3 regions of the Paraburkholderia yinzeri genome follow, and region 3 is predicted to be linked to each of the others. Evidence: riboswitches for the same ligand, from Rfam matches in the RefSeq annotation. Region 3 holds a riboswitch; each other region holds the start of a gene.
The links. Region 3 has a riboswitch for cobalamin ahead of WJ542_RS17235 (TonB-dependent receptor domain-containing protein). Riboswitches for the same ligand answer to the same signal wherever they lie in the genome.
Positions count from the first base shown of each region.

Region 1: it holds a riboswitch for cobalamin, as region 3 does, so the genes downstream of both, cobW (cobalamin biosynthesis protein CobW) here and WJ542_RS17235 (TonB-dependent receptor domain-containing protein) in region 3, are expected to answer to the same signal.
Region 2: it holds a riboswitch for cobalamin, as region 3 does, so the genes downstream of both, WJ542_RS28510 (HoxN/HupN/NixA family nickel/cobalt transporter) here and WJ542_RS17235 (TonB-dependent receptor domain-containing protein) in region 3, are expected to answer to the same signal.

Region 1 is NZ_JBFOCJ010000002.1:846,108-856,075, forward strand. Features, by position in the region: gene WJ542_RS20840 (flagellar brake protein) at 1-164, shown strand, start outside; gene WJ542_RS20845 (vWA domain-containing protein) at 153-839, opposite strand; gene WJ542_RS20850 (magnesium chelatase ATPase subunit I) at 887-1,918, opposite strand; gene cobN (cobaltochelatase subunit CobN) at 1,915-5,715, opposite strand; gene cobW (cobalamin biosynthesis protein CobW) at 5,749-6,825, opposite strand; cobalamin riboswitch at 6,898-7,173, opposite strand; gene WJ542_RS20865 (cobalamin biosynthesis protein) at 7,385-7,819, shown strand; gene cobO (cob(I)yrinic acid a,c-diamide adenosyltransferase) at 7,877-8,479, shown strand; gene WJ542_RS20875 (cobyrinic acid a,c-diamide synthase CobB) at 8,484-9,803, shown strand; gene bluB (5,6-dimethylbenzimidazole synthase) at 9,787-9,968, shown strand, end outside.
Region 2 is NZ_JBFOCJ010000003.1:382,124-392,091, forward strand. Features, by position in the region: gene WJ542_RS28490 (tetratricopeptide repeat protein) at 1-454, shown strand, start outside; gene WJ542_RS28495 (MarR family winged helix-turn-helix transcriptional regulator) at 596-1,042, opposite strand; gene WJ542_RS28500 (YciI family protein) at 1,126-1,491, shown strand; gene WJ542_RS28505 (glutathione S-transferase family protein) at 1,508-2,125, shown strand; gene WJ542_RS28510 (HoxN/HupN/NixA family nickel/cobalt transporter) at 2,183-3,241, opposite strand; cobalamin riboswitch at 3,332-3,543, opposite strand; gene WJ542_RS28515 (response regulator) at 3,603-4,604, opposite strand; gene WJ542_RS28520 (ATP-binding protein) at 4,604-5,737, opposite strand; gene WJ542_RS28525 (sensor histidine kinase) at 5,745-7,079, opposite strand; gene WJ542_RS28530 (class I SAM-dependent methyltransferase) at 7,102-8,490, opposite strand; gene WJ542_RS28535 (GGDEF domain-containing protein) at 8,839-9,603, opposite strand; gene WJ542_RS28540 (DUF1987 domain-containing protein) at 9,615-9,968, opposite strand, start outside.
Region 3 is NZ_JBFOCJ010000002.1:15,193-25,160, forward strand. Features, by position in the region: gene WJ542_RS17235 (TonB-dependent receptor domain-containing protein) at 1-1,888, opposite strand, end outside; cobalamin riboswitch at 1,977-2,184, opposite strand; gene WJ542_RS17240 (c-type cytochrome) at 2,582-4,075, shown strand; gene WJ542_RS17245 (hypothetical protein) at 4,078-5,307, shown strand; gene WJ542_RS17250 (c-type cytochrome) at 5,328-6,011, shown strand; gene WJ542_RS17255 (alpha/beta hydrolase) at 6,250-7,107, shown strand; gene WJ542_RS17260 (hypothetical protein) at 7,349-7,762, shown strand; gene WJ542_RS17265 (DUF1328 family protein) at 7,968-8,132, shown strand; gene WJ542_RS17270 (PRC-barrel domain-containing protein) at 8,228-8,725, opposite strand; gene WJ542_RS17275 (hypothetical protein) at 8,849-9,055, opposite strand; gene WJ542_RS17280 (hypothetical protein) at 9,081-9,203, opposite strand; gene WJ542_RS17285 (response regulator) at 9,314-9,664, opposite strand; gene WJ542_RS17290 (DUF2795 domain-containing protein) at 9,934-9,968, opposite strand, start outside.

The DNA.
Region 1 (9,968 bases), 830 kb from region 3:
TTCGCAACGTGCAGCAGGAAGGCGGCCCCGATGCGGGTCCCGACGCACCTGCCACGCTCGGCCTCGAACTCGACCAGCTCGGCGCCACCGAGCAGATGGCGATGAAGGTCTATGTCTTCGACCGCCAGGACGACGTGCTTTACTGGAGCGGCTCAGTCCGCTGATGCCGGCGTTGCGTCCGCTTTTGCTTCTGCTGTTGCTTCAGCAAGCAGCGTGCGCGCGTCGATGCACTGCGCATCCCACGCCTCGGCCAGCACGGCGCAACGGCCGAGCCGCACGGCCGCCGCTTCGAAATCGACTACGGTGACGCGATCTGCATGGCGCGGACGCGCGAGCCATTGCGTGCTGCGTCCGTCGCTCATGAGCCACAGATGGCGGGAGCGGCCCGGATCGCGACGCGCGGCCGACTCCAGCACGCGTGCCGCCGCCGCGATACCCGCCGCGAGCGGCGTTCCGCCTCCACCGCCAATGGGCGCGAGCCAGCGTTCGTTCCACCAGCGCGGCACGGCCGGGCCGAAGCGCAGTTCCGCCCCCGCGCCGCCGAACGAAATCAGCGCGACCTGGAAGCGTGCGTGACGCGCGCGATCGAACAAGGCGACGAGCACGCCCTTGGCGAGCGCGAGCTGTCCGCGCGCCAGCATCGATGCGGAGCAATCCAGCACGAAGCAGTGCAGCGCCCCCGTCCCGGCTCGCCTGCGCGCGTAGCGCAGATGATCGATATGCAGCCGCGCCTGGCATTTGGCGGCGAGTGTTGGCGCCCACGCAATGCGCGCGCCCGGCCCGCCGTCGCGCGTTGCGCGGGCGAGGCCCGAGCCTGGGCCCGGATCTGGGTCTTTCAGCCGCCGGGCGCCGCCCTGTGCGGAGGCGGCAGCCCTTGCCCGACGGGTCAGCGTTTTTTTGCGGGCAGCGGAATCACACCCTTCACAGGCGTGACGGCCACCGGCTCGGGCGGCAGCGCACCCCAATCCGCATCTGCCTGGGACTGCCGATCGTCCGTGCTTGCGGGCGAGCGGTCGGCGCTGGCGCCCGCTGGGGCGGGATCCTGAAACGCCCGGCGCCGGTGCGCGAGCACGGCCGCCGCCACCTGATCGACGTGCGCCGTGCTCACGTCGTGCGCGCCCTCGAACGCCGCGAGCGCGCGCGCCGCGCGCAGCATCACGATGTCCGCGCGCATGCCGTCGACCCTCGCTTCGACACACAACGCCGCTGCGCGCTCGTGCACCGCGTCGCTCAACATAAGCGTGGCCACGCGCTCGCGCGCCGCGCGCAAGCGCCCGGCCAACGCCGTTTGTGCCGCCTCGCAGGACGTGCAGAACGCATGCGGATCCGCGTCGAAGGCGAGCCGTGCCTTGACGATGCGCTGCCGCTCCGCGGCATCGAAGCTGTTCTCCAGTTCCACCATCAACCCGAAGCGATCGAGCAGTTGCGGCCGCAACTCGCCCTCCTCCGGGTTCATCGTGCCCACGAGCACGAAGCGCGCGTCGTGCGTATGCGAAATGCCGTCGCGCTCCACCGTGTTGGTGCCGCTCGCCGCCGCGTCGAGCAGCACGTCCACGAGCGCATCCGGCAGCAGGTTGACCTCGTCGACGTAGAGCACGCCGCCATGCGCCTTCGCGAGCAGCCCCGGCGAAAAGTGCACGGCGCTCTCGCGCAGCGCTGCTTCGAGATCGAGCGAGCCGATCAGCTTTTCCTCGCTCGCGCCGAGCGGCAGCGTGACGAATGCGCCGTCGGGCAGCAGCGCGGCCAGCGCACGCGCCGCCGTGGATTTCGCCGTGCCGCGCGGGCCGCTCACGAGCACGCCGCCAATGGCCGGATCGACGGCCGCGAGCAGCAGCGCCTGCTGCAAGGGCGCCTGGCCGACCAGTGCGGTGAACGGAAAGGCGGGTCGAAAATCGGGGGGAAGCGCCGCTGCGCTCATGGTGCTAATCCTTCCAGTTGCTGCCCGGCTTCGAGCAGACGTTGTTCGAGTTGCGCGCGATGAGCACCGGGTTGCTGCCACAGCCCGCGCTGGATCGCTTCGAGCAGGCGCTCGCAGATAGCGTGCAGTGCGTGCGGATTGTGCCGCGCGAGGAACGCACGCGTGGTGTCGTCGTGGACATAGGCGTCGGCCACGAGCGCGTACTGGTGGTCGCCCACCACGCGCGCCGTCGCATCGTAGCCGAACAGATAGTCGACGGTCGCCGCCATTTCCGCCGCGCCCTTGTAGCCGTGGCGCTTCACGCCGTCGATCCATTTCGGATTGACCACGCGCGAGCGGATCACGCGCGCGATCTCCTCGGCGAGCGGGCGGATGCGCGGTGCGGCAGGGTTACTGTGGTCGGCGTGATAGAGGCTCGGCTGCTCGCGCGAGAAGTGCCGTGCCGCCGCCGCCATGCCGCCCTGGAACTGGTAGTAGTCGTTCGAGTCGAGCACGTCGTGCTCGCGGTTGTCCTGGTTCTGCAGCACGACGTCGATGGCCGCGAGACGCGCGCCGAACGCCTCGCGCGCCTCGTCGCCCGCGCTGTTCTGGGCATACGCATAGCCGCCCCACGCCTGGTAGGCCTGCGCAAGATCGGCATCGGTCTGCCACTGGCGCTGGTCGATCAGGTCCTGCAGGCCCGCGCCGTAATGGCCCGGCCGCGCGCTGAACACGCGCCAGCCGGCGCGGCGGCGCGCTTCGGCTGGCTCGATGCCGCCCTTGACGAGCGCATCGCGCTCGCGCAGCACGCGCTCACGCAGGAGGTTCAAGTGCGGCGGCTCGTCGAGGTCGGCCACGGCCTGCACCGCCGCGTCGAACAGATGCATGACGTTCGGAAACGCGTCCCGGAAGAATCCGGAAACGCGCAGCGTCACATCGATGCGCGGCCGGTCGAGCGCCTCGGCGGGCATGATCTCGAAGTCGATCACGCGATGACTGCCCGCCGCCCACTTCGGCCGCACGCCGATCAGCGCGAGCGCCTGCGCGATGTCGTCGCCGCCCGTACGCATGGTGGCCGTGCCCCAGACCGAGAGTCCCACGGCGCGCGGGTAGTCCCCATGCTCCTGCAGATGGCGCTCGATCAGTTGTTGCGCCGACTTCATGCCGAGCGACCAGGCGGCCTGCGTCGGCACCGCGCGCGTATCGACCGAATAGAAGTTGCGGCCTGTCGGCAGCACGTCGGGGCGGCCGCGCGAGGGCGATCCGCTCGGGCCTGGCGGCACGAAACGGCCCTCCAGCGCGCGGCGGAACTGGCGCAGTTCCTCCGTGCCGCAGGCGTCGAGGCGCGGCAGCACGTCGTCGGCAAGGCGCGCGAGCACTTTCGCAGCTTGTGGCAACGATGCTTCGCATTCCACCGTGCCGGCGTCGCATACGCGCGCGACCAGCGATCCCGCCAGCGCCTCCAGCCGCTCGCGCGTATCGCCCGTGTGGCGCCAGGGCGTCTCGCTCACCGCTTCGAGCAGCGCCGGGCGCGGCCCGGTCCACGGCGCGGCCCAGTCCACGGCGGCCGGGTCGAGCAGATGATCGATCCGCAGATCGCGTGCGAGCGCGTCGATCAGTCCGGCGTTCGCGCCCTGCCCGTCGCCGCACGCATAGCGGCCCAGCGCCAGCAGTGTGTCGCGCCGCTGCGTCCCCTGCGGCGACGCGCCGAAGATATGCAGCCCGTCGCGAATCTGCGCTTCCTTCAGTTCGCAGAGCCAGGCGTCGGCACGCGTGAGCAACGCGTCTTCCGTCGCTTCGTCCTGCGGCGCCGGCATGCTGAGTTCCTCGTGCAGCCGGTGCTCGACGATCGTCTCCAGGATGGTCCGGCGCAACAGTTTCGCGCGGCGCGGATCGACCATCAATGCTTCGTAATACTCATCGACCTGCCGTTCGAGATCCTGCAGCGGGCCGTAGTTTTCGGCGCGCGTGAGCGGCGGCATCAAATGATCGATGATCACCGCCTGCGCGCGCCGCTTGGCCTGGCTGCCCTCGCCGGGGTCGTTGACGATGAACGGATAGACGTGCGGCAGCGGGCCGAGCGCCATGTCGGGCCAGCAGGTATCGGCCAGCGCGACGCTCTTGCCCGGCAGCCATTCGAGGTTGCCGTGCTTGCCCACGTGCGCGATCGCGTCGATGCCGAAGGTCTCGCGCAGCCAGAAGTAAAATGCTAGGTACGCGTGCGGCGGCACGAGTTCGGCGTCGTGATAGTTCGCGTAGGTGTCGTCGCCGCGCGAGCGTGACGGCTGGATGCCGACGAAGACCTGGCCGCAGCGCCAGCCCGCAATCATGAAGCGGCCGCGGCGCACGGTGGGATCCTGCTCGGGCGGCCCCCAGCGCGCGATGAGCGCGTTCTGCGCGGCGGCGGGCAAGCGCGCGAACGCGCGCCGGTAGTCGTCGAGGGCGAGGCTTTGCCACGCGGGCCGCAGCGCGCGCGTGTCCGGATCGTTGGTCACGCCCTGCGTGAGCCGCGCCATGAGCGCGTCGCCATCCTCGGGTAGATCGGGCAGGTCGGCCACGGCGTAGCCTTCGTCGCGCAGCATCCGCAGGAGGCCAACCACCGAGGCCGGGGTGTCGAGTCCCACGCCGTTGCCAATGCGCCCTTCGCTCGCCGGATAGTTCGCGAGCACGAGCGCGAGCTTTTTCTCCGCATTCGGCAGCCGGCGCAAACGGCACCAGCGGCGGCTCAACTCCGCCACGAACGCCACGCGCTCGGCATCGGGCTGATAGCGCACGACGTCGACCTGGGTTTCCTTGCAGTGGTACGCCAACCCCTTGAAGCTGATCGCCCGCGTGATGAGACGGCCGTCCACTTCGGGCAGCGCGATATGCATGGCAATGTCGCGCGAATTAAGGCCGTGATTGTCCTTGAGCCAGTATTCGCGGTTGCCGCCGGAGAGGATCACCTGCAGCACCGGCGCGTCGCCCGCGAGCGCGAGCGGCGCGGGATCGTCGAGCGACGAGGCCGCGAAAGCCGTGGTGTTCAGCACGAGCGCGATGTCGTGCGCGGCGCAGAGCCCGTCGATCACGTCGCGGCTCAACGTGTCCTTGAGCGAAGTGACGGCAAGCGGCAGCGGATTCATGCCGCGCTCCGTCAAGGCATCGATCAGGGCATCGAACGCCGCCGTGTTGGCGGCCTGCAGATGCGCCTTGTAGAAGAGCAGCATGACCACCGGCGCATCGGGCTGCCAGCGCGCGCGCCAGTCTTCGATCGTGGCAACGTCGCGCGATGGATGATAGAGCGCGGCCGCGGGCAGCGCGAGCGGCGGTGCCGGTTCGCTGCCCCAGCCGAAGGCGCGCCACGCGAGCGCGCGCAGGAAACCCTCGGCGTTCGCCGCGCCGCCTTCGCGCAGGTACCGCCACAGCAGCCGGCAGAATTCGGGCTCGGCACGGCTCTTCGCGATCAGGCCGGGATCTTCCTGAAGGTCGCCGGAGAACATCGCGAGCAACTGATCGCGGCGTTTGGCGAGCGCGACCACCTGCTCGATGCCGTAGGGCCAGTAGGCCTCGCCGCCCAGATGATCGACCACGACAACGCGCGCATGCTGCAACACGTCGTCGACATAGAAGTCCACCGAGGCCGGCTGGCGCAGATACGTGACGTTCGCAAGCCGCACGCTCGGGAACCCGGCGGGCAGGCGCGGCACGATACTCGCGAGCAGCGCGAGCGTCGTGTCGGCGGAACTGAGGATGACGATGTCGGCGGGCTGCTGGTCGATACGGACCACGCCGGCCGTATCGTCGACGAAGCCGCCCGGCGTCGTTCGCAACAAATGCATGAGAGAAGTGTCGCTGGCGTTGGCGTGGGTCGATCAGGCCAGCGCGCCCGGTGCGAGCGCGGCTTCGAATGCGCGTTGCAGCGTGGCGGCGTCCAGATTTTCGCCGATCAGCACGAAGCGGCTCGCGAGCGACTGCGACGCGGCTTCCTGCGCGTTCCAGCGGCGGTCGAAGTAGCTGTCGAAACGGCGCCCCACGCCCTGCACCACGAGCCGCATTGGAGCGCCGGGCAGCGCGGCGAAGCCCTTCACGCGATAGATCGTGTGCGCGTCCACAAGGCGCTGCAGCGCCTCGATCGCGCCCTCGCGCGAGGCAACCGTGGCCGTGACGACGACCGAATCGAATTCGTCGTGGTGATGATCGGCATCGTCGGCGGAACCATGATGGTCGTGGCGCAGATGGATGCTTTCCTCCGAGGCCGCTTCGAGCCCGAGCAGCGTATGCAGATCGAGCTGGCCATGTTGCGCGCGTACGATCTTCACCTGCGGAGGCAGTTCCTCGCGCAGTTCCTCGATGAGCGCATCCTGCGCCGCCGCGTCGAGCAGATCGGTCTTGTTGAGGATGACGAGATCCGCGGCCGAAAGCTGATCTTCGAACAGCTCGTGCAGCGGCGATTCGTGGTCGAGATTCGGGTCGGCCTTGCGCTGCGCGTCCACGGCTTCGGGGTTCTCGGCGAACTGGCCGCTCGCGGCGGCGGGGCCGTCCACTACCGTCACTACCGCATCGACCGTGAAGGCGTTGCGAATCGATGGCCAGTTAAACGCCTGCACGAGCGGCTTGGGCAGCGCGAGCCCCGACGTTTCGATCAGCACGTGATCGATCTCGCCGCGGCGCTCGAGCAGTTGCTCCATCACCGGGAAAAACTCTTCCTGCACGGTGCAGCAAAGGCACCCGTTGGCCAGTTCGTAGAGCTGGCCTTCCCGTTCGTTGCCGTTCTCGTCGCAGCCTATGCCGCAACCGCGCAGGATTTCGCCGTCGATGCCGAGTTCGCCGAACTCGTTGACGATCACCGCCACGCGCAAGCCGCCCGCGTGCTGAAGAATGTGACGCAGCAGCGTGGTTTTGCCGCTGCCGAGAAAGCCCGTGACGATGGTGACCGGGATCTTGCGCATGTTCATGAGGTATTCCTTCGGCGCGAATGGCCGCGGGCGTGGAGCATGGATCCGGCACCGCCTCCCCGCAGCGCGAATCCCTCGTGTCTGGCCGGTATCCGGACTGACGAAACGCCGCTCCGCCTTCCCGCGCGCCGGTCCTCGCGGACCGTCTGCACAGTGGCATGAGCTGCATGCGGCGCGCATGCGTCGAAGCGGCTTGCCTCGCCCATGCAGGGCGAAGCGATCGTTGTACCGTTGCGGGTGCAGTTCAGGTTGGCCAGTCCCTCGCCGGGATGGCTCCCTGATTCCCGTTTAACTGCGCGCGCAAGGAACGCGCGCGCGAGCACCAGAGTGCGTGCGAGTGTAGGCGTGGGCCACGGGATCGTCAAGGAAAGGCCCGGACGCCCGCTGTTGTTTACCCCTGGCGCCGGGACCTCGCGCCCGGGCGCGAAAAACCGTGTGCTATCGTATGCGCGCATCCGCCGGGCAACGGGCAAAGCCCGCGCCGCGGTGTCTGCTGCCCTGTCCGCTGCCTTGTTTCCAAGCACTCACCGTGAATTCCGCTACGTCTGCAAGCCTGCTTCCCGCGCCCTCCGCCTTACCCGGCCCCGCAGCGCTTGCGCTCGGTATCGGCTGCCGCCGCGGCGCGACGCTCGCGCAGATCGAGCGCGCCGTGCGGGCTGCGCTCGCGGTGTTGCCGATGGCTCGCGTTGCGGCCGTGGGGACGCTCGACGCGAAAGCCGACGAACCTGCGCTGCTCGCGTTCTGCGCGGCACATGGCTTGCCGCTTCACACGTACACACGCGAAGCCATCGCTGCCGTGCCGGTTGAGGCCGAGCCATCGGGTGCAGCGCGCACGAAGTTCGGCGTCGATGGCGTGAGCGAGCCTTGCGCCCGGCTCGCCGCCGGCGGCGGACCGCTGGCGTGCGGCAAGCTCGCGCTCGACGGCGTGACCGTAGCGGTTGCCGTGGTCGTTGCCGCAGTCGTTACTCCCGCGCAGGCGCCGCGCTAAACCGGCGGTGCATACGCACACGTTAAGAACCCCGCATCCTCAGACCTCGTTTCGCCCATGAAAACCGATCCCGATTCGCACCTGCGCATGACCCAACGCCGCCGTGAAGGCCACGAAAAGAAGCAGGCGGCGGCTTCCGTCGAAAAAGGGCTTTTGATCGTCAACACCGGCAACGGCAAGGGCAAGAGCACGGCGGCCTTCGGCATGGCCGTGCGCGTGCTGGGCCACGGCATGAAGCTGGGCGTCGTGCAGTTCATCAAGGGCGCGCTGCACACGGCCGAGCGCGACTTCCTTAGCAGCGTCGCCCATTGCGATTTCGTGACGATGGGCGACGGCTACACCTGGAACACGCAGAATCGCGACGCCGACATCGCCACCGCGCGCAAGGGCTGGAACGAGGCGAAGCGCATGATCGAAAGCGGCGAATACGGCATGGTGATCCTCGACGAGCTGAATACCGTGCTCAAGTACGAGTACCTGCCGCTCGACGAAGTGCTCGCCGTGCTGAATGCGCGCGGCCCGCTGCAGCACGTGGTCGTGACGGGCCGCCACGCGCCCGACGCGCTGATCGAAGCCGCCGATCTCGTCACCGAAATGCGGCTCGTGAAGCATCCGTACCGCGAGCAGGGCGTGAAAGCGCAAAAGGGCGTGGAGTTCTGAGCCGATGGTTGCCCGCGCTGCCAGCATTGCCTGCCCCGCGCTCTTCGTCAGCGCACCCGCCTCGGGCCAGGGCAAGACCACGCTCACGGCGGGACTCGCGCGCCTGCACCGCCGCGCCGGCAGGCGCGTGCGCGTCTTCAAGACCGGGCCCGACTTTCTCGATCCGATGATCCTCGCGCGCGCAAGCGGCGCGCCGGTCATGTCGCTCGATCTGTGGATGGTGGGCGAGCACGATTGCCGCACGCTGCTCACGCAGGCCGCGCAGGAAGCCGACCTGATTTTGATCGAAGGCGTTATGGGCCTCTTCGACGGCACGCCCAGCAGCGCCGATCTCGCCACGACCTTCGGCGTGCCGGTGGCGGCCGTGATCTCGGCGAAGTCGATGGCGCAGACCTTCGGCGCCGTCGCATTCGGGCTCGCGCGCTTTCGCCTCGACGTCCCGTTCCATGGCGTGCTGGCGAACCGCGTGGGCTCGGCACGGCATGCGCAGATGCTGCAGGAAGCCTTGCCGGCCGACCTCCGCTGGCTGGGCCACGTGGCCGGCGACGCCCTCATCGAACTGCCCGACCGGCATCTCGGCCTGCATCAGGCGAGCGAGATCGCCGACCTCGACGCACGCATCGAACGCGCCGCCGACGCGCTCGCGCAAACCGCGCTAGCGGACCTGCCGCCGCCCGTCGAATTCTCGCTCGCGAGCGCGCCGACTCCCCTTCCGCGCCTGCTCGAAGGCCGGCACATCGCGATTGCGCGCGACGCGGCGTTCTCGTTTGTCTATCCGGCGAACGTCGCGCTGCTCGAAGCGCTGGGCGCGCGCGTGACGACCTTTTCGCCGCTCGCCGACGAGGCCGCCCCGGCGAACGCCGATGCGATCTATCTGCCCGGCGGCTACCCCGAACTGCACGCCGCGGCGCTCGCGCGCCATACCCGCAGCGCGGCGTCGCTGCGCGCGCATGTGGAGGCCGACAAGCCGCTGGTCGCCGAGTGCGGCGGCATGCTCTGGCTGCTCGAAGGCCTGACCGATACCGAAGGCACGCGCACCCCCATGCTCGGGCTGCTGCCGGGCGAGGCGGTCATGCAGCGGCGCTTCGCGGCGCTCGGCATGCAGCAGATCGACAGCGCGCACGGCACGCTCAGGGGCCACACGTTCCACTACTCGCGCGTGAGCACACCGCTTGCGCCCACACTCGTCGCGCGCCATGCGCAGACCGGCGCCGCGGGCGAGCCGCTCTACCGCCACGGCCCGATCGTCGCCACCTACCTGCATGCCTGGTGGCCCTCCAACCCCGCTTTCACGGCCGCACTCTTTCATGGCTCAACCCTTTGACGAAGCCGGGCGCGCGGCGGTCTACCGCGCGATCTACGAACGGCGCGACATGCGGCACTTCGTGCCCGGCCCCGTCGATCCAGCCACGCTGCAGCGCCTGCTGGACGCCGCGCATCACGCGCCGAGCGTGGGCTTCATGCAGCCATGGCGCATCGTGCGGATCAC
Region 2 (9,968 bases), on a different contig from region 3:
ACTCCGAAAGAACGATGCACGTCGCTCGATCGCACTGGAGCGGATGCTTCCGCTCTTCGACGTGCCGGGTGTCCGGTTCTTCAGCCTGCAGAAAGGCGCGCCCGCGCAGCAGCTTGCCGCGTTGCAGGAGCGTGGCGCAGGGAAGCCTGGCGCCGATATCGTCGACTTCACCCGCGAGCTTGCCGACTTCGCCGACACGGCCGCACTCGTGTCGACCCTCGATCTCGTGATCTCGGTCGATACGTCGACGGCGCACCTCGCGGGCGCAATGGGCAAGCCGGTCTGGATCCTGAACCGTTTCGATACGTGCTGGCGCTGGATGCTCGAACGCAGCGACACGCCCTGGTATTCGAGCGCCCGGTTGTTCCGGCAGCCCGCGCTTGGAGACTGGGATAGCGTTCTCGCCGCGGTGCGCGAGGCGCTCGCGGCACGCGTGGCGACGATCCCGTCCTGAATCCCGGCGAGGTTGCCCTGGCTCACCGTCATGGGAAAAGCGCAACTAACGGTCCGCCACGCGCCGCATCGCAAACAGCAGCATCGCGGCGCACTAAAAAGCGAGCAAGGAGGGGCGGGAGGTCAACTTTGTCGCGTACCGCTATGAAAGCGCGCGCAACTGCTGGCGCAGCCGATCGACTTCACCCGGAGCAAAGGGCTTTTCAATTTCGGCATGCATCTGCTGCCACAAAGGGAAAGCCTCTGCGAGCAGCCGCTGGCCGGCGGGCGTCAGGGTGAGCAGACGGCTGCGCTTGTCGTCCGGATCCTGCGTAATGGTGACAAGCTCGCGCCGCTCCAGTGGTTTGAGCGCGGCCGTTAGCGTGGTGCGATCCATCGCGAGCAGCGAGGACACGTCTTTCATCGCCGGGGGATGGGGCCGGTTGAGCGACATCAGCAGCGAAAACTGCCCGTTCGTGAGGTCCAGCGGGCGCAAGGCGTCGTCGAAAATGCGCGCGAGGTTGCGTGCCGCGCGCTGCATATGCAGGCACAGGCAGCAGTCGCGAACCATCGCGGTCATTTCGAAGGGAATTTTTTTCGCCCGTGCCATGTTGCAATTATGTTGATATCAACCTATCCTGTCAAGGCTCGAAGGGCAACATTCCGTTGCTCCCCTCATCGGACGGAGGATCTATGAGCGATCAGCAATTGTTTCTCGCGGTGTTTCTCGGCAGCAAGGACAACCCGCGCATGCATGCGTGGATGGCATTGCCGGAAAAAGAACGGCTCGCCAGGCAGCGGGAGGGCATTGCGGCCTGGCATGCCTGGGTCGACAAGCATCAGGCGGCGATTGTCAACATGGGTGGTCCGCTCGGTAAGACTTTGGCCATCGGCGAACATGGCGTCAAGGAAACGGTCAACGCGCTGTCTGGCTTTACGGTTGTGCGCAGCGCCTCGCATGAAGAGGCCGCGAAGATGTTTGAAGGCCACCCGCATTTCGCGATCTTCCCGGGCGAGTCGGTTGAAGTGATGCCCGTTCTTCCGATCCCTCGCGGCTGACTTCCAGGGAGCCGTCATGAAACTCTATGGATTTCCAGGGACCCGCGCGCAACGTGCGCTGTGGGGGCTGCACGAAGTCGATGCCGATTTCGAATATGTGTCGGTGAACCTGCTCCAGGGCGAGCACAAGCAGCCCGAATTCCTGCGCATCAATCCGGCGGGCAAGGTCCCCGTGCTGGTGGACGGCGACCTCGTGATTCCGGAGTCGGCCGCGATCGTGCTCTACCTTGCGGAAAAATATCCGGAGAAAGCGCTGCTGCCGGTCGATCTCGAAGCACGGGCGCAGGTGTATCGCTGGACCCTGTTCGCGGTGACCGAACTCGAACAGCCGCTCTGGAGAATTACCCGGCACGCCTTTCTTTACCCGCCGGACAAACGCCTACCGGCCGATATCGAGCTGGCGCGCGAGGATTTCAAAGCCATGGCCGCGATCCTCGAAAAGCATCTGGAAGGGCGTCAGTTCCTTGTTGGCGACAAGCTGACGGTGGCCGATTGCGTGATGGTCTATCTGATCGATTGGGCGAACGAAATCCAGTTGGTCGATGGATTCCCGGGCTTGCAGGCATACCTCGAACGCCTGTATGCACGGCCCGAGGCGCCGCAGCGAATCGCCGACGCGCGCAAGGCGGCGTGATGCCGATGCACGCAAGTTTGCGTGACATCGGCTGCCCGCCGCAGCGCGCGCGGTGAATTACTGGCCCGACCGGTAGACCGGCAGCTCGTCGTAGCGTTTCAGGCGGTAGATGGCGAACGACACCAGCCACGCGAGGATGAACACGCCGATGATGACGAAGCCGAGGTTGTTGAAGTTGTCGTTGAGGGTGCCGATCAGATCCCAGAAACCGCCTTTCAGGTTGAACTGGTCGGCGATCAGCCCGAGCGTTTCGATGCCGCCGATCAGCACCGCAACCAGCACGGAGACGAGCGTGATCGTGAGGTTGTAGTAGAGCTTGCGGATGGGGCGCACGAAGGCCCAGTCGTAGGCGCCGAGCATGAGCACGCCGTCGGTCGTATCGACGAGCGACATGCCGGCTGCGAACAGCACGGGAAACACGAGCACGACGCTCATCGAGAGGCCCTGCGCGGCCTGGCTTGCCGAAATGCCGAGCAGGCTCACTTCCGTTGCGGTGTCGAAGCCGAGGCCGAACAGGAAGCCGAGCGGCAGCATCCACAGCGGTCCCGAAACGAAGCGGAAGAGCGGGCGGAAGAGCCGGGCGAGGAGGCCGCGGTTGTTCAGCAGCAGATCGAGATCGTCGTTGTCGTAGGGCTTGCCGCGGCGGACCTTGTTGAAGGCGCGCCACACGCCGCGCAGGATGACGATATTCATCGCGGCGATGAGAAACAGGAACAGCGCGGAGACGCTGGTGGAGATGACGCCGCCAAGATCCTTCCAGGCTTCGACGCGGCTTTCGAGGGCGGCGGCCGTCGCCGCGACGGCTGCCGCGACCAGCAGCACCACGGCGGAGTGGCCGAGCGCGAAGAAGAAGCCCACGGTCACGGGACGCTTGCCGTCCTGCATCAGCTTGCGCGTGACGTTGTCGATCGCGGCGATATGGTCGGCATCCACGGCATGGCGCAGGCCAAAGCCATAGGCGAGGAGGCCTGTGCTCAGGAGCAGCGGGTGAGCGTGAAAGGCGATGAATGCCCAGATCCAGGCACCGATGTTGAAGGCTGCAAGGACGACGTAGATGCCGATGACGCGGCGGCGGAGGGACGCCGGAGCGGCAACCGTTTCCAGAGTGGTGGACATGTGACAGATCCTGAGGTCGGGACTGTCCCTGCAACGAGCGACCGCGTAAAGCGGCGCTGGCGCATTGGGACACCCCGCCCGTTGCGGCTGCATGGACCTCGGTTGATGGCAGGTCTCCTGGCTCGCGGGTCTCTGTCCTGTGCCGGCCTTCCCGGTTTCCCAGTGGCGCGGGGTGGCATGGACTCGCCGCTTACAGTTGCGGGGGCAGCCGCAGACTTTCGAAACCCGGCCGTTTTCACGGCGAGCTTCGACTGCGTTCCCTTTTGATCCCGTTGCCGGGAACCATCAGCGCGAAAGCGTAATCGCCCCTACGTTGCGGTGTCAACCTTTCGAGCAAAACCGCTCTCACCCCCTGCCGCGTTCAGAACTGCTCGATCCAGGCCGCGAGGCGGTCGGCAGGAAATTCCGTTCTGTGCTGAGTGGGCAGGAACGCCATGCCACTGTCCTTGCGTACCGGTTCGAGCGCGAAGTCGTTCCCGTCCAGCCAAAGCAGGCTGGCCAGCCAGACGGCGTGCCGGACCGACACGGCCTTGCTGGCCGGCTCGCCCAGGAACTCGGCCAGCGCGGTGAGATCGTCCAGGATCAGGCCGTCGCCTTCGCGCCGGACCGTGATGCCCGCGTGCTCCAGCGTTTCGGCCATCGCGGCCACCGCGTTGCCGGTGGTCGAGCCGACGTGGCGGTTACGCAGCGCCGCGAGGTTCGCCGCCACCATATGGCCAAACGTGCCGCTTCGGGCGCTCTCCGCAGCGATCAGATCGGAGTAGTCCATCAGCAGCCAGTCCGGCTCGGGACTGGGTACCTCGGCGAGTACCGCCGCAGCCAGGTAGGTCTCCACCGGCTGGAACCGCTCGGGCCCGATCAGCGCGGCCGAGAGGGACCGGACAAGGCCGATCCGCGTGGCGAGCGTCTGCTTTTGCAGCACGCCCAGCTTCTCGCGCACGAGCTGGTCCCGCTCCTTGCGCAGCTCGGCCAGTTCGAGCGCCTGTTTCAGCTCCATGCGCAATGCGGTGATGTCCCACGGCTTCTTGATATAGCGGTGGATCTGACCGAGGTTCACGGCCGCCACGGTCTGGTCGATCTCCGAATACGCGGTGGTCAAGATCCGCACGATATGCGGATAGCGCTCGCTCGCGTAACGCAGCAACTCGTTGCCGTACTCGCCCGGCATGCGCTGGTCGGAGACAAGGACCCCCACCCTGTCACCGTGTGCGTCCAGCAGCGCCTTGCCTTCCTCTACCGAGCCGCCAGTCAGGACCGGCGCCAGGCTTCCAATGGCACGCTGGAAGTACTTCACGGCCGTGGCCTCGTCATCGACGAAGAGGATCGCCGGTGACGACTCCTGGTTGGCTTTCGCTTCGTTCATCAACAACTCCTGAGTGTTTGACCTTTGATAGGGGGGAAATCCAGCACTACGTTGGTGCCAACCCCCGACGTGGACTCGATCCGAAGTCCACCGCCGCAAGACTGCATGACACGGTTGCATAGAATCAGGCCCAAGCCGTGGCCGCCGGATTGTGCGTGCGTTGTAATCGGGTCCGTCAACAGGCGGGCTTTGATCTCGGGCGGAATGCCCGGGCCGTTGTCGGAAATGCCGATACCGGGACTGGGTTCCGCCGTGACGGTAAAGCGCACAGACGGAGCGGGAATATCCGCGAGCGCGCGCAGCGCGTTCGACAAGAGCGAGGAGAGCACGAGCGCCACGCAGTTCGGCTGCGTGACCACGGCAAAGTCGCCGTCGACCTCGACCTGTACCCACGACCGCTGCCCCGCAGCGAACGGATAGGTATCGAGCAAGGCGGAAATCAGCCCGTGCGCCGTGATCTCGCTGCGGGCGTCGTCCCCGGCAGGCTTGCGGCGCCCGTTTTGGACCGAGCGCCAGAAGGACGAAACCACCGCGAGGCAGTACTGCGCGCTCTCGCGCATGGATCGGGCGGCGCCGTCGATATCCCACTGCGACTCGTGCTGCTCGTCGGCGCGATGTTCGATGTTGCTCGCGTTCAAGGCGATGGCAGCAAGCGGCGTGTTCAATTCGTGCGCCAGAAAGGCCAGAGTCTCGTCGATCGCGATCAGCCGGTGATTCTGGATGGCGCGTTCCTGGTGGCGCTCGAACGCCAGTTGCAGCGTCTCGCGCACGGAAGCCTGCCTGAGCGGCTTTTCGAGGATGCGGAACACCTCGCCGGTATTGACCGTCTGCAGCAGCACGTCGATGTCGGCATAAGCCGTCACCAGAATCCGAACGATGTGCGGGTAGTCGTGCGCCACCTGGCGCAGCAGGTCGCCGCCGTCGCGGCCCGGCATGCGGAAATCCGTGACCAGCACGGCAATGCGGGCGCTGTCCCGCTCCAGGACGGCGATGGCCTCATCGCTGCTCGTGGCCAGCAGGACCTCGTAATCCGCACCGACCATGCGCGAGAAATACTTTCCCGCCAGCTCTTCGTCGTCGACGTAGAGAACCGTGGGCTGTGTTTGCCGGATGTCTTGCCGGATTTCGTTCATGGCGTTCTCACGGCGCGCGCGACAGATCGAAGCTGAACGACGCCCAGTTGCCCAGCTCGCTCTCGGCGAACAGCAGGCCGCCGTGGCGCTCGATGACCGCATAGCTGATCGACAAGCCGAGGCCGAGGCCTTGTCCCACCTCGCGGGTGGTAAAGAACGGCTCGAACACGCGCGCGAGATTCTCGTCCTTGATGCCCGGCCCGTTGTCCTTGACCGTCACGGCGAGGCGTTGCTCCTCCCATTTCGCCGAGATGTGAATCGCCGGCCCGGTGGTGCCCGCGTTGCGCATGGCCAGGACTGCGTTGGAGAGCAGGTTGATCAGCACGCCGATGATGGCCGCTTCGTCGCCCTGCACGAGCGTATCGGTCGGAAGCTCGCGCGTCACCGTGACGCCGCGCAATTCGTGCGCGACAAGCCGCGTAGCGGAATCGAGCGCTTTTTCGAACAGGAAGGGCGTCCCCACCTCCGCTTCGGCGCCCGGCTTGCGGTAGGCAAAGGTCTTGAGGTCCGACACGATGTGCTGGATCCGCTGCATGCCCTGCTTGGCGTCGACGAGACATTCCTGCAGCGTTGGCTCCGCTTTGGCCGCGGGCTCTTCCATAGCGACTTCGATTGCCATCAGGCAAAAGTTCACGGGGTTATTGACCTCATGCAGCAACCCCGCGGCAAGCGTACCGATAGCCGCCATCTTTTCCTGCTGCAGCAACTGCCCCTTGATGTCGACCAGCTTGCGGTTGATCGATTCGAGCTCGGCGTTCTTCTGCGAGACTTCCGCCTTCAGGCGGAACAACATGAAGCGCACCCGCTCGTTGAAGAAGGTATAGACGCCGCTGGCGGCAGCGGCGAACAGAAGGAGCAGGACGTTGACGGTCAGCGTGCCGATAGGCGCGCCGCCGCCGGAATGCAGCAGGCAGGCAATCAGGTAGAGCGCGCAGGACAACACGCCGAAAACCATGTTCTGCCATAAGCCGAATGGCAGTGCGATGCCCGAAGCGAAGATGGCCAGGTTCAGGCCCATGTAGTAGGGCGACAGTACCCCGTCGGTCCTCCAGATCATCCACGAAATCATGATCTGCGGCAGCAGTAGCCAGGACAGCGTCAACCATGGAGAAAAGCGTCGCCCCGCCACGCTGCCCAGCAGGATCGCAATGCCGCCTATCAGCAGCGAGACGACCACGCGCGCGGCAGAGAACGAGATCAGTTGTTGAGGATACTGCGCATAATCCAGCCCCACGCCGAGCAGGACGAGCACGATGGCGGTACAGGCACCGCCGCGGCTGAAGGTCACGCGGAAGTCGGCCAGTTCGGTTTGATAGCCTGTGTGCAGTTGAGCAGTGCTCATGGATGGGGTGTCCGCCGGCGTTTCAGAGGATCGTGGCTTCCGCGAACACATTCACCCCGGTCTCATCGACGTAGAGCTTGTGGTCGGCGGATTGCGTGGGCAGCAGCGAACTCATGCCGCTCTCGTTCCGATAGATCAGATACCACTCGAGCAGATGCTCCATGCCGTACTTCTCGGGGTTCGCCGAATGGACGTTGGTGACGAGCAACTGGCCGCCGGGCCGCGTGCGGGCCGCGAAATAACTCAACAGACGCGCGCAGACCTTGTCCGAGAGATAGTCGAAGAGGCCGGCACAGTAGACGGCGTCGAATTCCCGCGAAGACTCGTCGGGCGAGATCTTGCGTTTGAGCAGGTCGTGCACGGATTGATGCACCATTTCCACCGAGGTCTTGTGTCCGGCTTCGGCCGCCGCCTGTTTGATCGAGGCCTCCGTAAAGGCCAGCGTTTCCTCGCTGAAATCGACCAGTTGAAACGACAGCAGCTCGGGCTGCGCATATTCGCGCACGAAGCGCTGGATCTCGAACGCCGGTCCGCAGCCGACGTTGAGGATACGAAACGGCCTGCCCGCAATGCGCGCTGCATCGGCCTGACGCGTGAGAAAGTCGATCAGCAGCGTGATCCGGTTGCGGTGCGCGGTTGCCACGGCGGCCTTGAGGAACGCCGTGTTGACGATCTGGAAGTAGGTGGTCGGCCCTTGCTGCGGATCGCTCAGGATCTGGTTGACCATCTCGTAGTCGCCGGCATAGCCCAGCGGCTTGGTGAACGTCCGGTAGACGAAGGGCGCGCGCAGCAGCAGCGGATGCAGTGCCGACTGCGCATAGGATCGATGCACGGGCGCCAGCTCGGGATCGACACGCTCCGCCTCTTCCTCCAGCCAGTTGAGGTAGGTCTTGACCTTGACCATGATGGGCGTGGCGAGCTCGTAGAACAGATCCTCGCGCAGCCTGCCTTCGTTTTTCGGCAGGCTTTCGGTCAGATCGACCTGCTCGACCCAGCGCGACACTTCCGAGAGGAACGCGCGCATCTCGTTGACCACGATCTGATAGTCGCGCCGGATATTGAAGCGCGTATCCCAGTCGGTGATGAAGAGTTCGGCTTCCCGCCCGACCGACCTGGGTTCGTTGGGCAGCACGCTAAGCTCGCGCCACTCGTCGATCAGCGCCAGCGAAACCACCGCGGTGAGGCCGGTGTTCACGAGGCTGACGACCACCGCCTTGCCCAGATAGGCGTTCTTGGCGCCCATCCGCACGCTCAGGTCGCTCAGGACTTCGCTGACCTGCACGATCGAGTATGGGTTATAGACCTCCATCACCAGCGACTTTCTCTGGAGGTTGATGATGGTTCCACGCACCTGCTCGCGCTGTGAGTTGCGGAAGCTAACTACCGGGTCGATTTGCGTTTGAGAGTACACGGTATAAGAACCTGAGGAATCCGGAAAACGCAGCGGGGTATCGGACGAGGTCCAGTGAATGGCGGCTGCACGTTCGGCATCGCATTCGATGCCGTGGACGCGGTCCGAACCAGCATTGCACTGGAAACACCCAAACCCTTGGCCGGAGTGGCTCCGGCGTGTTGCAGTGTAACATCAACGCGGATTATTCTGACCTATGCCAATTTTGGAGGGAAGGACCTCCGGCCCGGGGGGGCAGGTCGCGGATGCAGGCGGGGGAGGCGGCGCTGCACGCGGCAAGCGCAGTTGCCGGGCGCAGGTTCCAGGCGCTGGATTCCAGCGCGAGGGTGCCGCGATACAGTGGCCGCGCTAGTCTTGCCGCGGCACCGGCTTCGATGCGCTCACTTGCTGTTGCGCGTCGAATTCGATGCGGTTTCTGCCGCCGCGCTTCGCTGCGTAGAGGGCGGCGTCCGCGATGCCATAGGCAGTATCGAAATCCGTGCCCGCGGGGTTGTCGCTCACGCCGAAACTGGCCGTGATGCTCCGGCTCACGGGCGCCCGGAACACATGGCTGGCGATGGCCGCGCGCATGTCTTCGGCGAGCAGCAGCGCATCGGCGATATCGGCGCCCGGCATCACGACGGTGAACTCCTCGCCGCCCACGCGCCCGATGAAGCCCGTGCTGCCAAGGATCTGGCGAAGGCAGTTGACGATGCCGAGAATCACGGTGTCGCCGGCAGGGTGGCCGAAATCGTCGTTGACCTTCTTGAAGTCGTCGATGTCGAGCAGGATCATCACGGCCCGGTTCACGCGCAGCGCCTTGACCGTTCGCTCGATCACGGCGCTGCGATTGAGCACGCCGGTGAGCGCGTCGTGAGTCGCGCGATACTGCAACTGCTGGGTCAGTGCCTGCATTTCGCGCTCGGCCCGATCGCTGCGCCCGATCAGCCGGCGCGTCTCGCGCATCAGGCGCTCGTAATGGCCGATGAGTTCGCCTAGCGCCTCGCGATAGCGCCCGGCTTCGGCGTGCGGATCCTCGCACATTGCCCTGGCGCGTTCCAGGGCCTCGCTCTCGCTGCGGAACAGATCCGGCGCGTCGCCATGCGACGCGCTCCGGGAGTCGACCGGTTTCACGACGGCGGTTCTCAAGTTGCAACCGGGCAATCGTTGAACTTGATCGCCGTGAAATCGGTTTGCAATTCCTCGCCGAACTCGAGGATCGTTTCGTCTTCTTCGTCGCGGTACCAGTTCACCTCCACCCGGTTGCCGGACGTCGCGGCCCGGTCCAGGGCGTCGAACATGCCGAAGAGCATTTTCGTGCTGGAGCTGTTGAAGTAGGTGAGCGTCACGTCGACCGTGATCGCGGCATCCGCGCAACCCGCGAGCCAGGCGTTCAACTGTTCCATGATGGGCGCATAGAATGCGGCGGCGTTCTCGGGATAGGATTCGCCACGAAGCGCAAGCACGTTCTGGTCGAAGCGGAAGTCGATTTCCGGCGA
Region 3 (9,968 bases):
TCATGTACTGCCGGTTGAACAGATTCGCCAGCGAGGCGGACAGCGCGAGGTGCGGATTGATCTGATAAGAAGCGCGCAGACTGACCGTCGTCCACGAAGGCAGGTAAATTGTGTTCTCCTGATCGTCGAAGGTCGATCCGTTGTAGAGAATCGAGATGCCCGTGCTGAGCGCGTGGAGGTGGAACTCGTCCCACGTGTGATCGACGCTCAGGTTGACTGTCTGCCGCGGCCGGCGGTTCAGCCAGGTATCGTCGGTGACGTCTTCCGGATTCAGCAGGCCGACGGTGAGGCTCACCGGCGTGGACTTGCCGAGCGTGCCCTTGTATGAGAGGTCGATGCCCTGGATATGCGCACGGCCGACGTTGAACGGTATAAAGGTCTCCGAACTGTAAGCAATCAGGTCGTGGAAACGCGTGTCGTAGATGGCGGCCGTGAAGGTGCCGAACGACGTGTTGGCATCGAGGGCCGCTTCGACGCTGTCGCTGCGTTCCGGTTGCAGATCGGGATTGCCGTACTGCGGATAGTAGAGATCGTCGAACGTTGGCAGGCGGAAGGCGTTGCCATAAGACACGCGCGCCGTGTAGACCGGCGTGATCTCCCACGCCAGCGAGACATTGCCCGTGTTCACCGTCTGGCCTTCGACGATCTCGTGGCGCCCTGCGAGGAACAGCGTCCACGGGCCGAGCGTGGTCGACTGGTGCAGCGACACCGCCGAATCGTCGCGGGTGGGTACGCCGGTCGGGATATCTACCGGCAGGAAAGCCTGTTCGCGCGTGAAGTCGTAGGCGAGCTTCGTCTCTCCGGTGAATGGCAGTCCGAACAATCGGTTGCCCGTCTCCTGGTGCGTGAGCGACGTGGACGTGCTGAAGCGCGTGGAGTCGATTTCGTCGGTGGGAATCGTCGGATCATTCGCGTAGACGAACTGACGATCGGTTGCGTAGCCCACCGACTGATCGAACTGCGTGGTCGGCGTGATGTCCCAGTGGAACGCAATGCCCGTGGTCAGTTGATGATCGAGCTGCCGGTCGTCGCCGCCCGCGTTGTCGTAAGACAGATCGGAGCGGTGATAGAGCATGAACGTCGAGATCGACCAGTTGTCGCGCGCATAGCCGAGGCGCGCATCCACGTCTTGGGCGTGATACGGATTGCGCCCGTCTTCGTGGCCGTAGGCCCACGGCTGGGTCGCGTCGATGCCCGCAGTGTTGTAGTCGTGCAGGCCGAGCGAATACGTCAGGCCGCCCAGCGCGGCCAGCGGCCCGGTGGAGGGGACCGTGCCCGAGGTGCGGACCTGCGTGTCGAAGGTCTTGTTCGAGCCGCCGCCGAACGAGACCGTGGTCTGGTTCGGCTGGTTCGACGCGTGGCGCGTGAAGAGCTGCACGACGCCGCCCACCGCATCCGCGCCGAACGAGGCGGCGGCCGGCCCGGAAATCACCTCGACGCGGTCGAACGCCTCGGTCGGCAGATCGGCCCATTCGGCCTCGCCCGTGGTGGCGGAGCCAATACGTATGCCGTCGATGAAGACGGCCACCTGCTGGGCTGACGAGCCGCGGATGCTGACCGAAGCCGCCGATCCCGGCCCGCCGTTCTGCGAAACCGTCACGCCGGGCAGCGTGGCAAGCGCCTGGGTGATGCTGGGATCTTGCGGAGCGAGACGATCGAGGTCCGCGCGCGTGAGGACCTGGGTGCTCGCGTAGCGCCGGTCGAACGACTGCGGCAGATGCTGCGTGTCGCCGACAACGAGAATGCTCGGCAGCGCGGTTTCGCCGTGCGCCTCGTCAGTCTGATCGGTCTGGTCCTGTTGTGCGAGCGTCGCGTCGTCGGCGGCATGGGCGTTGTGCCACGCGCAGGCCGTCACGGCCGACGTGAGAATGAATTGTTTTAGTTTCATGTGCGGGGCTGAGGTCAGGGCTGTCCCTGCAGCGAGCAGCCGCGCGTAGCGGCGCTGGCGCTTCGGGACACCCCGCCCGTTGCGGCTGCATGGACCTCGGTTGATGGCAGGTCTCCTGGCTCGCGGGTCTGCGTCCTCTGCCGGCCTTCCCGGTTTCCCAGTGGCTCGCGCGGGCATGGACTCGCCGCTCACAGTTGCGGGGGCAGCCGCAGTCTCGAAGCGCGCGTTTTTGAGGCGCGCCTTTACTGCGTTCCCTTTTGATCCCGTCGCCGGGAACCATCAGCGCGCAAGGTTAATGCGCCATGGTTCGCCGCGTCAATTGTCCGGGCCGCGGGTGATGCGAAAAAGGCACGGAAGGCGCGCAGCACGAGGTGCGTTTCCCGGTGCGTTAGCGGCCGGCGCCCGAAATAAAAATGAAAGAAATCCCCGGTCGAGCGGGCCAGTCCGCATTGCCGCTCCGGCTGCAGCGGTGCGTGGATGCCCGGTCTGCGCGATTCCCGACATGATTCCAAACATAACTGCTACGCAGCGTTAGCCACGCGGACCTTTTGCTAGCATGGCCCTCCCTGAATTTCAGGTGTCGTCATTGATCCGGAAGTCAGGGGTGCATAGCGGGTGCACAGAGGGCGCGCGGCGTCCGCTCATCCGGATCGGATCTACAGAAGAAGGGGGAGACGTATGGACATGCTCGGCATGTACCCGACGTTTTACGTTCCGGGCATCGGTACGGCCTGGGTCATGGGGATCATCGGCGTGATACACGTCGTGGCGTCCCACACATCGGTCGGCGCTTCGTTTCTGTTCGCGCTGCTCGAAACGCGGGCCTACCGCGAGAACAAGCCGCAGCTGATGGAGTTCATCAAGCGCTACGGCATGTTCCTGCTCGTGTTCTCGTACATCATCGGCTCGATCACGGGCCCGGGGATCTGGTATGCGATCACCGTGGCGAGTCCGCGCGGCGTGAGCGGGCTGATCCACAACTTCGTCTGGGTCTGGGCGAGCGAGTGGGTCTACTTCACGGTTGAAGTCATTGGCGTCTACGCGCTCGTCTACCTGATCGGCAAGATCGATGCGCGCACCCACCTGAAGCTGACGTGGTCGTTCGCGCTCGCTTCGTGGGCGACGATGCTGCTGATCGTCGGCGTGCTCTCGTTCATGATGTGGCCGGGCCACGATAGCTGGTACCAGACCGGCTCGACGAGCGAGGCGTTCTACAACGTCAACTTCTTCGCGCAGCTCGGCACCCGCACGGGCGGCATGATCGTGATGGCGGCGCTCGTCGGACTGCTGGTGGCCAGCCGCGTGAGCGATCCCGCGCTGCGCCGCAGCGTCGTGCGCATGATCGCCCCGGTGGGACTCCTTGGCGGCGCCGTGGCCGTCGTGATGTTTTTCTACTACCTGCGCACGCTGCCGCAAAACGCGCTCGTAATGCTCGACACGCATCTGCTGCCCGTCTACGCCAGGGGAATGGTCGCGGTGTTTGCCGTGGCGACGCTCTGGCTCGGCTTCGCCTGGGCCTTCCCGCAGCGCGTCTATACGTCGCTGGCGATTTCGCTCTTCCTGTTCATTGCCGTGGTGGGGGTGTGGCCCGAAGAGCGCATGCGCGAGTCGATGCGCAAGCCGTACGTGGCGGGGCAGTACATCTACGGTAATCAGGTGATCGCGCGCGACGTGCCCGGCAAGGGCATTCATTCGGAAGTCGAGCGCATTGCCGAGCATGGCCTGCTCCAGTTGCATCCGTTCGTGCCGGACCGCCTGAGAACCGTGACCGATGCCAACGAGCTCGAAGTGGGCCGCCTGCTGACCAAGGTGGCCTGCGCGAACTGCCACTCGCTCGAACCGGGCGGCCCGCTGCGCAGCCTGCCCGACAAGCTGCACATGGCCACCGACGAAGACATGATCGCGGCCTTCCTGCGCGGTCCGCTGAAATACGGCACGCAGCCCTACATGCCGCGCATCGACCTGCCCGACAACGAGATTCGCGCCATTGCGCATTACCTCGCAGCCGTGGATAGCGGCAAGAACGTCGACCAGTTGATCGCGCAGCAGCACGCGGCGGAACAACGCGCCGTTGCTGCCGCGAATGACGGCAAGAGCGGTGGCAAAAGCAGCGGCGCGAACGCGGCCGCGCTGGTTGCGGAACAGGAACAACATGCGGCGGGGCAGCCGGCGCCGTCGAGGAACTAGCCATGGATATTGGTGCCGTGATGAACACGATGCGCGACCCCGCCGGGGTACCCGCGCAGCCCGTGGTGTTTCAGATCCTGATGGTGCTCACGTGGGTGGCGCACATTGCCTTCGTGCACCTGGCCATGGGCGCTTCGGGGCTCGCGATCTTCGCGTTTCACCGGCGCGCCGACGGCGCGGCCGGCAGGTATTGGGAGCGCCTCTCGATGGCGATGACGAAGGTGGCCAAGGTCGCCGTGTCGTTGCTGATCGTGCTGGGCGTCGCGCCGCTGCTTTTTACCCAGGTCATCTACGACCCGCAGTGGTACACCTCGAATGTGCTCTCGGGGCGCTGGGCCATCGCCTTCATTTTCACGCTGATCGTGGCCTACTGCTGCTGGTTCGCCTTCTATCACGCCAATCACGAAGGGGCGAAGAAGCACATCGGCGTCTATGCATGGATCGCGTTCGGGCTCTTCTGCCTGGACGGGCTGATCATGCATGCGCTTTCGTATCAGGCGTTGCTGCCCGAGCAATGGATGAACTGGTATGCGCCGGGTGGCATGGTCGACACGCGCGGCGCCGCGCTGCATGCGATCCAGTGGCCGCGGTATGCGTTCATCATGAGCCTCTCCGTGCCGGCCGTGGGCGTGTTCCTGCTCGCTTACGCGCACTACTTCGCTGAGCGCGAGGATCGCGAGCCCGCCTACCGGGCGTTCGTGAGCGACCTTGGCCGGCGTCTCGCGCAATGGGGCTACGCGATCGCGCTCGTCCCCATGCTGGCCTGGCAGTTCGATTTCCCCGCGGGTTCCGGTCTCGCGCTGCATCCGGTGGGCTGGCTCATCGTCGGCGCGCTGGCCACCATGGCGCTCTGGATGCGGCAGCTCGGCAAGGACACGCATGGCTATCAGCCCGCCCTTTGCGGTCTTGCGTTGCTCGGCGTGCTCGCGGTGTGGCGCGAAATCATCCGGGTGCATTACCTGCGGCCGCTCGGCTACACGATCCAGACCTACACGGTGCATGCCGACTGGCCTTCGACGGTGTTGTTCTTCGCGACGCTCGCCGGCATAGGCGGCCTCGTGGGCGGCTTCTATCTCACGCTGCTGTATCGCGCGGGACGCACGCAGGGCGTGTATCGCGCGGACCGGACCGTGGCGCGTCTGGGCACCGGGGCGGTGTCGGTCCTTGGCGTCTGGATTGCCGTGTTCTTCGTGTACGGGATCGCGATCTCGATGCACGACAGCTTCAATTGATGCGGGGAGGCGTCGAAATCATGAACAACATCATCCGGTTCGGACTGGTTCTGCTGTCGCTGTTCTGCGTGACGGCGCATGCGCAGACGTCGGGGGACGCGCCCGACGTCGCGGCGGGCAAGCGGCGCGCCGCGGTCTGCTTTGCCTGCCACAACGTGGACGGCGTGGCGAAGATTCCGGGCGTGCCGAATCTTGCGGGGCAGCACCGCAGTTATCTCGAGGGCGCGCTGCTGGCTTACCGGGACGGCAAGACCCGGCAGAATCCCACGATGAACGCGATGGCCGCGCCGCTTTCGGATCGCGACATCGTCAATATCGCGGCGTATTTCAGTCTGTTGCGTGGGCAGGGCGGGGGTGTGGCGGGAGCCGACGCAGCGGGCGCGGGTGGCGATAGCGGCGGCGTGACGCCGATTCCCGCCGCGGCGGCGCCCGCGAAGGCCGAGGCGGTTTCCACCGCGCCGGTGCGCTCGGGCGAAGCGGTCTATAGTTCGGTCTGCTTCGCATGTCACGCTACCGGGGCGGCGGGCGCGCCGAAGGTCGGCGACAAGGCCGCGTGGATGCCGCGCATCGCGCAAGGCGATGCCACGCTGCTGCAGCACGCGCTGATCGGTTTCAAGGCCATGCCGCCGCACGGCGGATGCGCGGCCTGCTCCGATGTCGAGATCAAGGCCGCGGTGGCGTACATGACCGCGAAATCACGCTAGCGGTGCGCTTGACGGGGCGAAGCGGATCGAAGCGGATCGAAGTCCCGTGCGCGGAGGGCTTCGATCCGGCGGTGGGGGCGATTCGATCGTCGAGGTCGACCATGCCTCGCTTGCAATCCGTAGGGTTGTCTGAAATTTGACTGTAAGTCGCCGTTGCTAGAGTGGGCCGAAGCGCTTCTCCGCCCGTGGCCGGACCGCGTCCGGGCGAGAGTGGCGCCAAAAACAAGAGCGACCCCTCATGAACACGGCCCGCGCATTCCGGCTTGCACTCTGGTTCGTTTCCACACTGTTTTTCACCGATCACGCTTCTGCATTCCAGTCTAGCGTGGTCAGCATTCCCAGCGCCGCCATGCGGCAAACCTTGGCCGCGACGGTCGTGTTGCCCGACGACTACGCTCGGGATGGCGGCACGCAACGTTATCCGGTGATCTACCTGCTGCACGGTTCGGGCGGCGACCACACCGACTGGGCGTCGAATTCCCGGGTCGCCGAACTGGCAGACCGCTATCACGTGATTCTCGTAATGCCGGACGGCGGCCATGAGAGCTGGTACATCGACAGCCCCTTCGATCCGCGCAGTCGTTACGAGACTTACGTGGGCAACGAGGTCGTCGCGTGGGTGGACGCGCATTTGCGCACCATCGCCGCGAAACCGGCGCGCGCGATCACGGGACTTAGCATGGGTGGCTTTGGCGCCCTGCGCATTGCGCTCGACCGGCCCGATACCTTCGGCGCGGCGGGCAGTATCAGCGGCGCCGTGGACCCGCGCGCCTGCGAAGACGAACCCGGCATCGACCGCGTGTTTGGCGATCCCGCGCGGAATGCCGAATTCTGGAACCGCAACGCGATCATAGCGAGCGCGAGCGAATTCAGGCGCGCACACATCGACCTGACCATCGACTGCGGCGTGGACGATCATTTCGTCCAGTCGAACCGCGTGCTGCACGAACGGCTCATCGAGCTCGGCGTACCGCACGACTATGCGGAACGGCCCGGCGGTCATACCTGGACCTACTGGTCCAATGCAATCGGCTATCAGGTGCTGTTCTTCTCCACCGCATTCCGGCGCAACGGCTGGAACCCGCCACAAGCGTAAAGGCTGGCCCGACCGGATAGTCGGGCGGCAGGTTTCGTCTCTTGCCTGGCAATGCTTATTGAAATGCCAGGCCATGGTTCCCGGCCGCGTACCAGTCCAATTCCCTCGACGATATCCCGTTCGTATCGCGCCGCCGCGATGCGCCGCGGCACATCGCTTGCGCGCCGGCAGGTGTACGTGCGGCGCGGCCTGCGGGTGTACGCCGCTTTTTCGAACCTGATGACGCGAAAGGAGATCGACGATGAACCGATCGACGAGGCACGCAATGGCATGGGCACTGGTGATGGCGCTTTCGGGCACGGCATGGGCCGCGGGGGGGACGGGGGGCGCCGGCGGCGCGGGTGGCATGGGCGCGGGCGGCAGTTCTGCCGGCGGCTCGGCGGGGATGGGCGGTGGAGGCGGCGGCATGGCGCCGGGCAACACCGGCACTGCGCCGGGCACGACCGGAGTGGCTCCGGGCACGGCCCCGGATAGCGGTTATGGTTCGCCGGGTACGACGGGTACAGGCAGCGGAGCCGGCACGGTGATCGGCGTCCCCTCCAACACGGCGCCGGATACCACGGCACCCGGCTACAACGGCGGCTCGGGCAATGGCAATCCGGCCGGCGGCAACAGCAATGCCATGCCGGCCACGCCGCCGAACACGACGCAATGACGCGTTACCCCCGCGGCATTCCGGGCACCCGGCTTGCTGCGGGAAACGTAACGTGCCGGACCCGGATGCGCCGAGCAACCGGGAATGATGCATGGCACGCAGATGCAGGCTGGGCAATAGCTCGGCCTGTGCCTACGCCGCGCCGCTCACCGCTTTCGACGGCGCAGGGACTTTCCCCGGTGTGACCCGGAGACTGGAGGACGTCATGCTTCAATATGCGCTTATTTTTTTCATTATCGCGATCATCGCGGCCGTATTCGGCTTCGGCGGCATAGCAGCGGGCGCCGCGGCCATCGCGAAGATCCTGTTCTACATCTTCCTCGTGATCTTCCTCGTTTCGCTCGTCCTGGGCATCGTGCGACGCGGCTAACGAGGGCCGGCTATGGCGAGACGCAGCAGCGACTCACGGCGGAGACGCTGCTGCGCCTGCGCGGCAAGTGAGAGGGTCGTTTACCCAAACTTCATTCAAAGCTTCACGCCGCCCGCTTCCGGGGGATCGCCGCGCCGGCTTTCGCCGGGCAGTGCCGTTTCGATGCTCCAGTAAGGGGCGCGGCCATAGTACTCGTGCACGGCGGTGGCCCAGGCGCGGTCGGCCATCGAAGGCCAGTGGCGCTTGTCGAAGCCCGGCGCGGTCTTCACGTGCTCCGAGGGCAGCGCGAGGACAAAACATTTGCGCACGGCGTCGAGCGTGAGCGCGTCCCAGGGAATCGCAAGCAGCTTGTCGCCGATTCCGAGCCGGCCGCCGCTCGACATCACCGCATAGGCGATGCGTCCGCTTTGCACGTCGAGCATGATGTCCTTGATCTTGCCGACTTCGTCGCCTTCCGCGCTCAGGACTCGATCGCCATCGAGCGTGCTTGCGCCCATGACATAGGGGCCAGGGCCGATCGACGATTCGTGCTCGCGCCTGACGATGCGTGCACCATTGCCATCAGGCGCAGGGGAGAGAACCGGGTTGGGCATGACGGACTCCTTCGGATGAGGCGGCGCGGGACCGCCGCGCGTGGCCAGGACGCGTTGCGACGCGCATGGGCCGTTCCCGCGACGGCTGCGTCGCGGGCTGATCCGCGCGATCAATCGGCACGATCAATCGGCTTTGCCGCCACCGTCGAGACCCGCGCCTCGGCGCCAGATTTCCTTGCCGCGCGGCGAGAGTTCGCCACAGCTGTGATCGGGGTCCGGCTCGGTGCCGTAGACGGCCATCTGGCCGCCCGGCGGCTCCTGGGCGCGCTGGATTTCGTGCTTGCGCCGGGCTACGCGCTCGTCTTGCGAGCGGCCTGCATACGCGTTCATGATCGTGCTCCTCTTGAGGACTGCGTTACATCGGGCCGATGTGCAGGGCGAGCAGTACGCCGGCCACGAGCGCACATTCGATCGCTACGATGCCGGTCAGGGAGATGGCGCTCCTCAGCGCGAGATGGGGTTGGTGCGGGAGATTCATATCGGCTTCCTCGAAAGATTCATGTCTTCAGGGAAGCATCCCGCGTTCCTCGATTTGTATTGAGGATTGCTATGAATATTGCCGGACGATTGCGCCATGAAGCATGCTGTTCAAGCCGCTTGTACGCGGCGCAGAATGTCGAGCAACTGGGTGACGGCGAACGGCTTGCGCAGAAAGCCCGCCACATCGGCGTCGGCCGGCGGCGTGACCAGCGCCGAAACGAGCACGAGCGGCACGTGGGCAAGCGCCCGGTTGCGCCTCATTGCGCGCATCAATGCGATGCCGTCCATGCGCGGCATCATGCAGTCGGAGATCACGACGTCGGGCGGATCGGCGAGCGCGCTCCTGAGCGCGTCAGTCCCGTCCGCCGCGGTCGTAACACGGTAGCCTTCCTGGACGACCAGTTCTTTTAGCGCATCGAGCGCATTGGGGTCGTCGTCAACGAGCAATACAGTAGCCATGCATGTGCACCCGCCAGGCGCGATGCTGCCCGCGCCCATGTTTTTGCGTTTCGTTCCCGGCGCGTACGCGCGCGCTCGCGCATCGCGCCTGTCCTGGTTCGGCATTGAGCACGTTCCGTTCCCGCTCGTGGCGGCGCAGCAGTCGTCGGGGCTCACGGCGCGAAAGCGGTTTGTGGCGAGGGTTTTCGCCCGCTACGACGCAGGGCGGCGCGTAGTTGGCAGGGTGTGCGCCGCGTGCCGGATGTAAAACTTTATTTCCGGCCTTGCGTTCAACTCGCGCAATTCGGGTCCAGGCCGCTGGCGG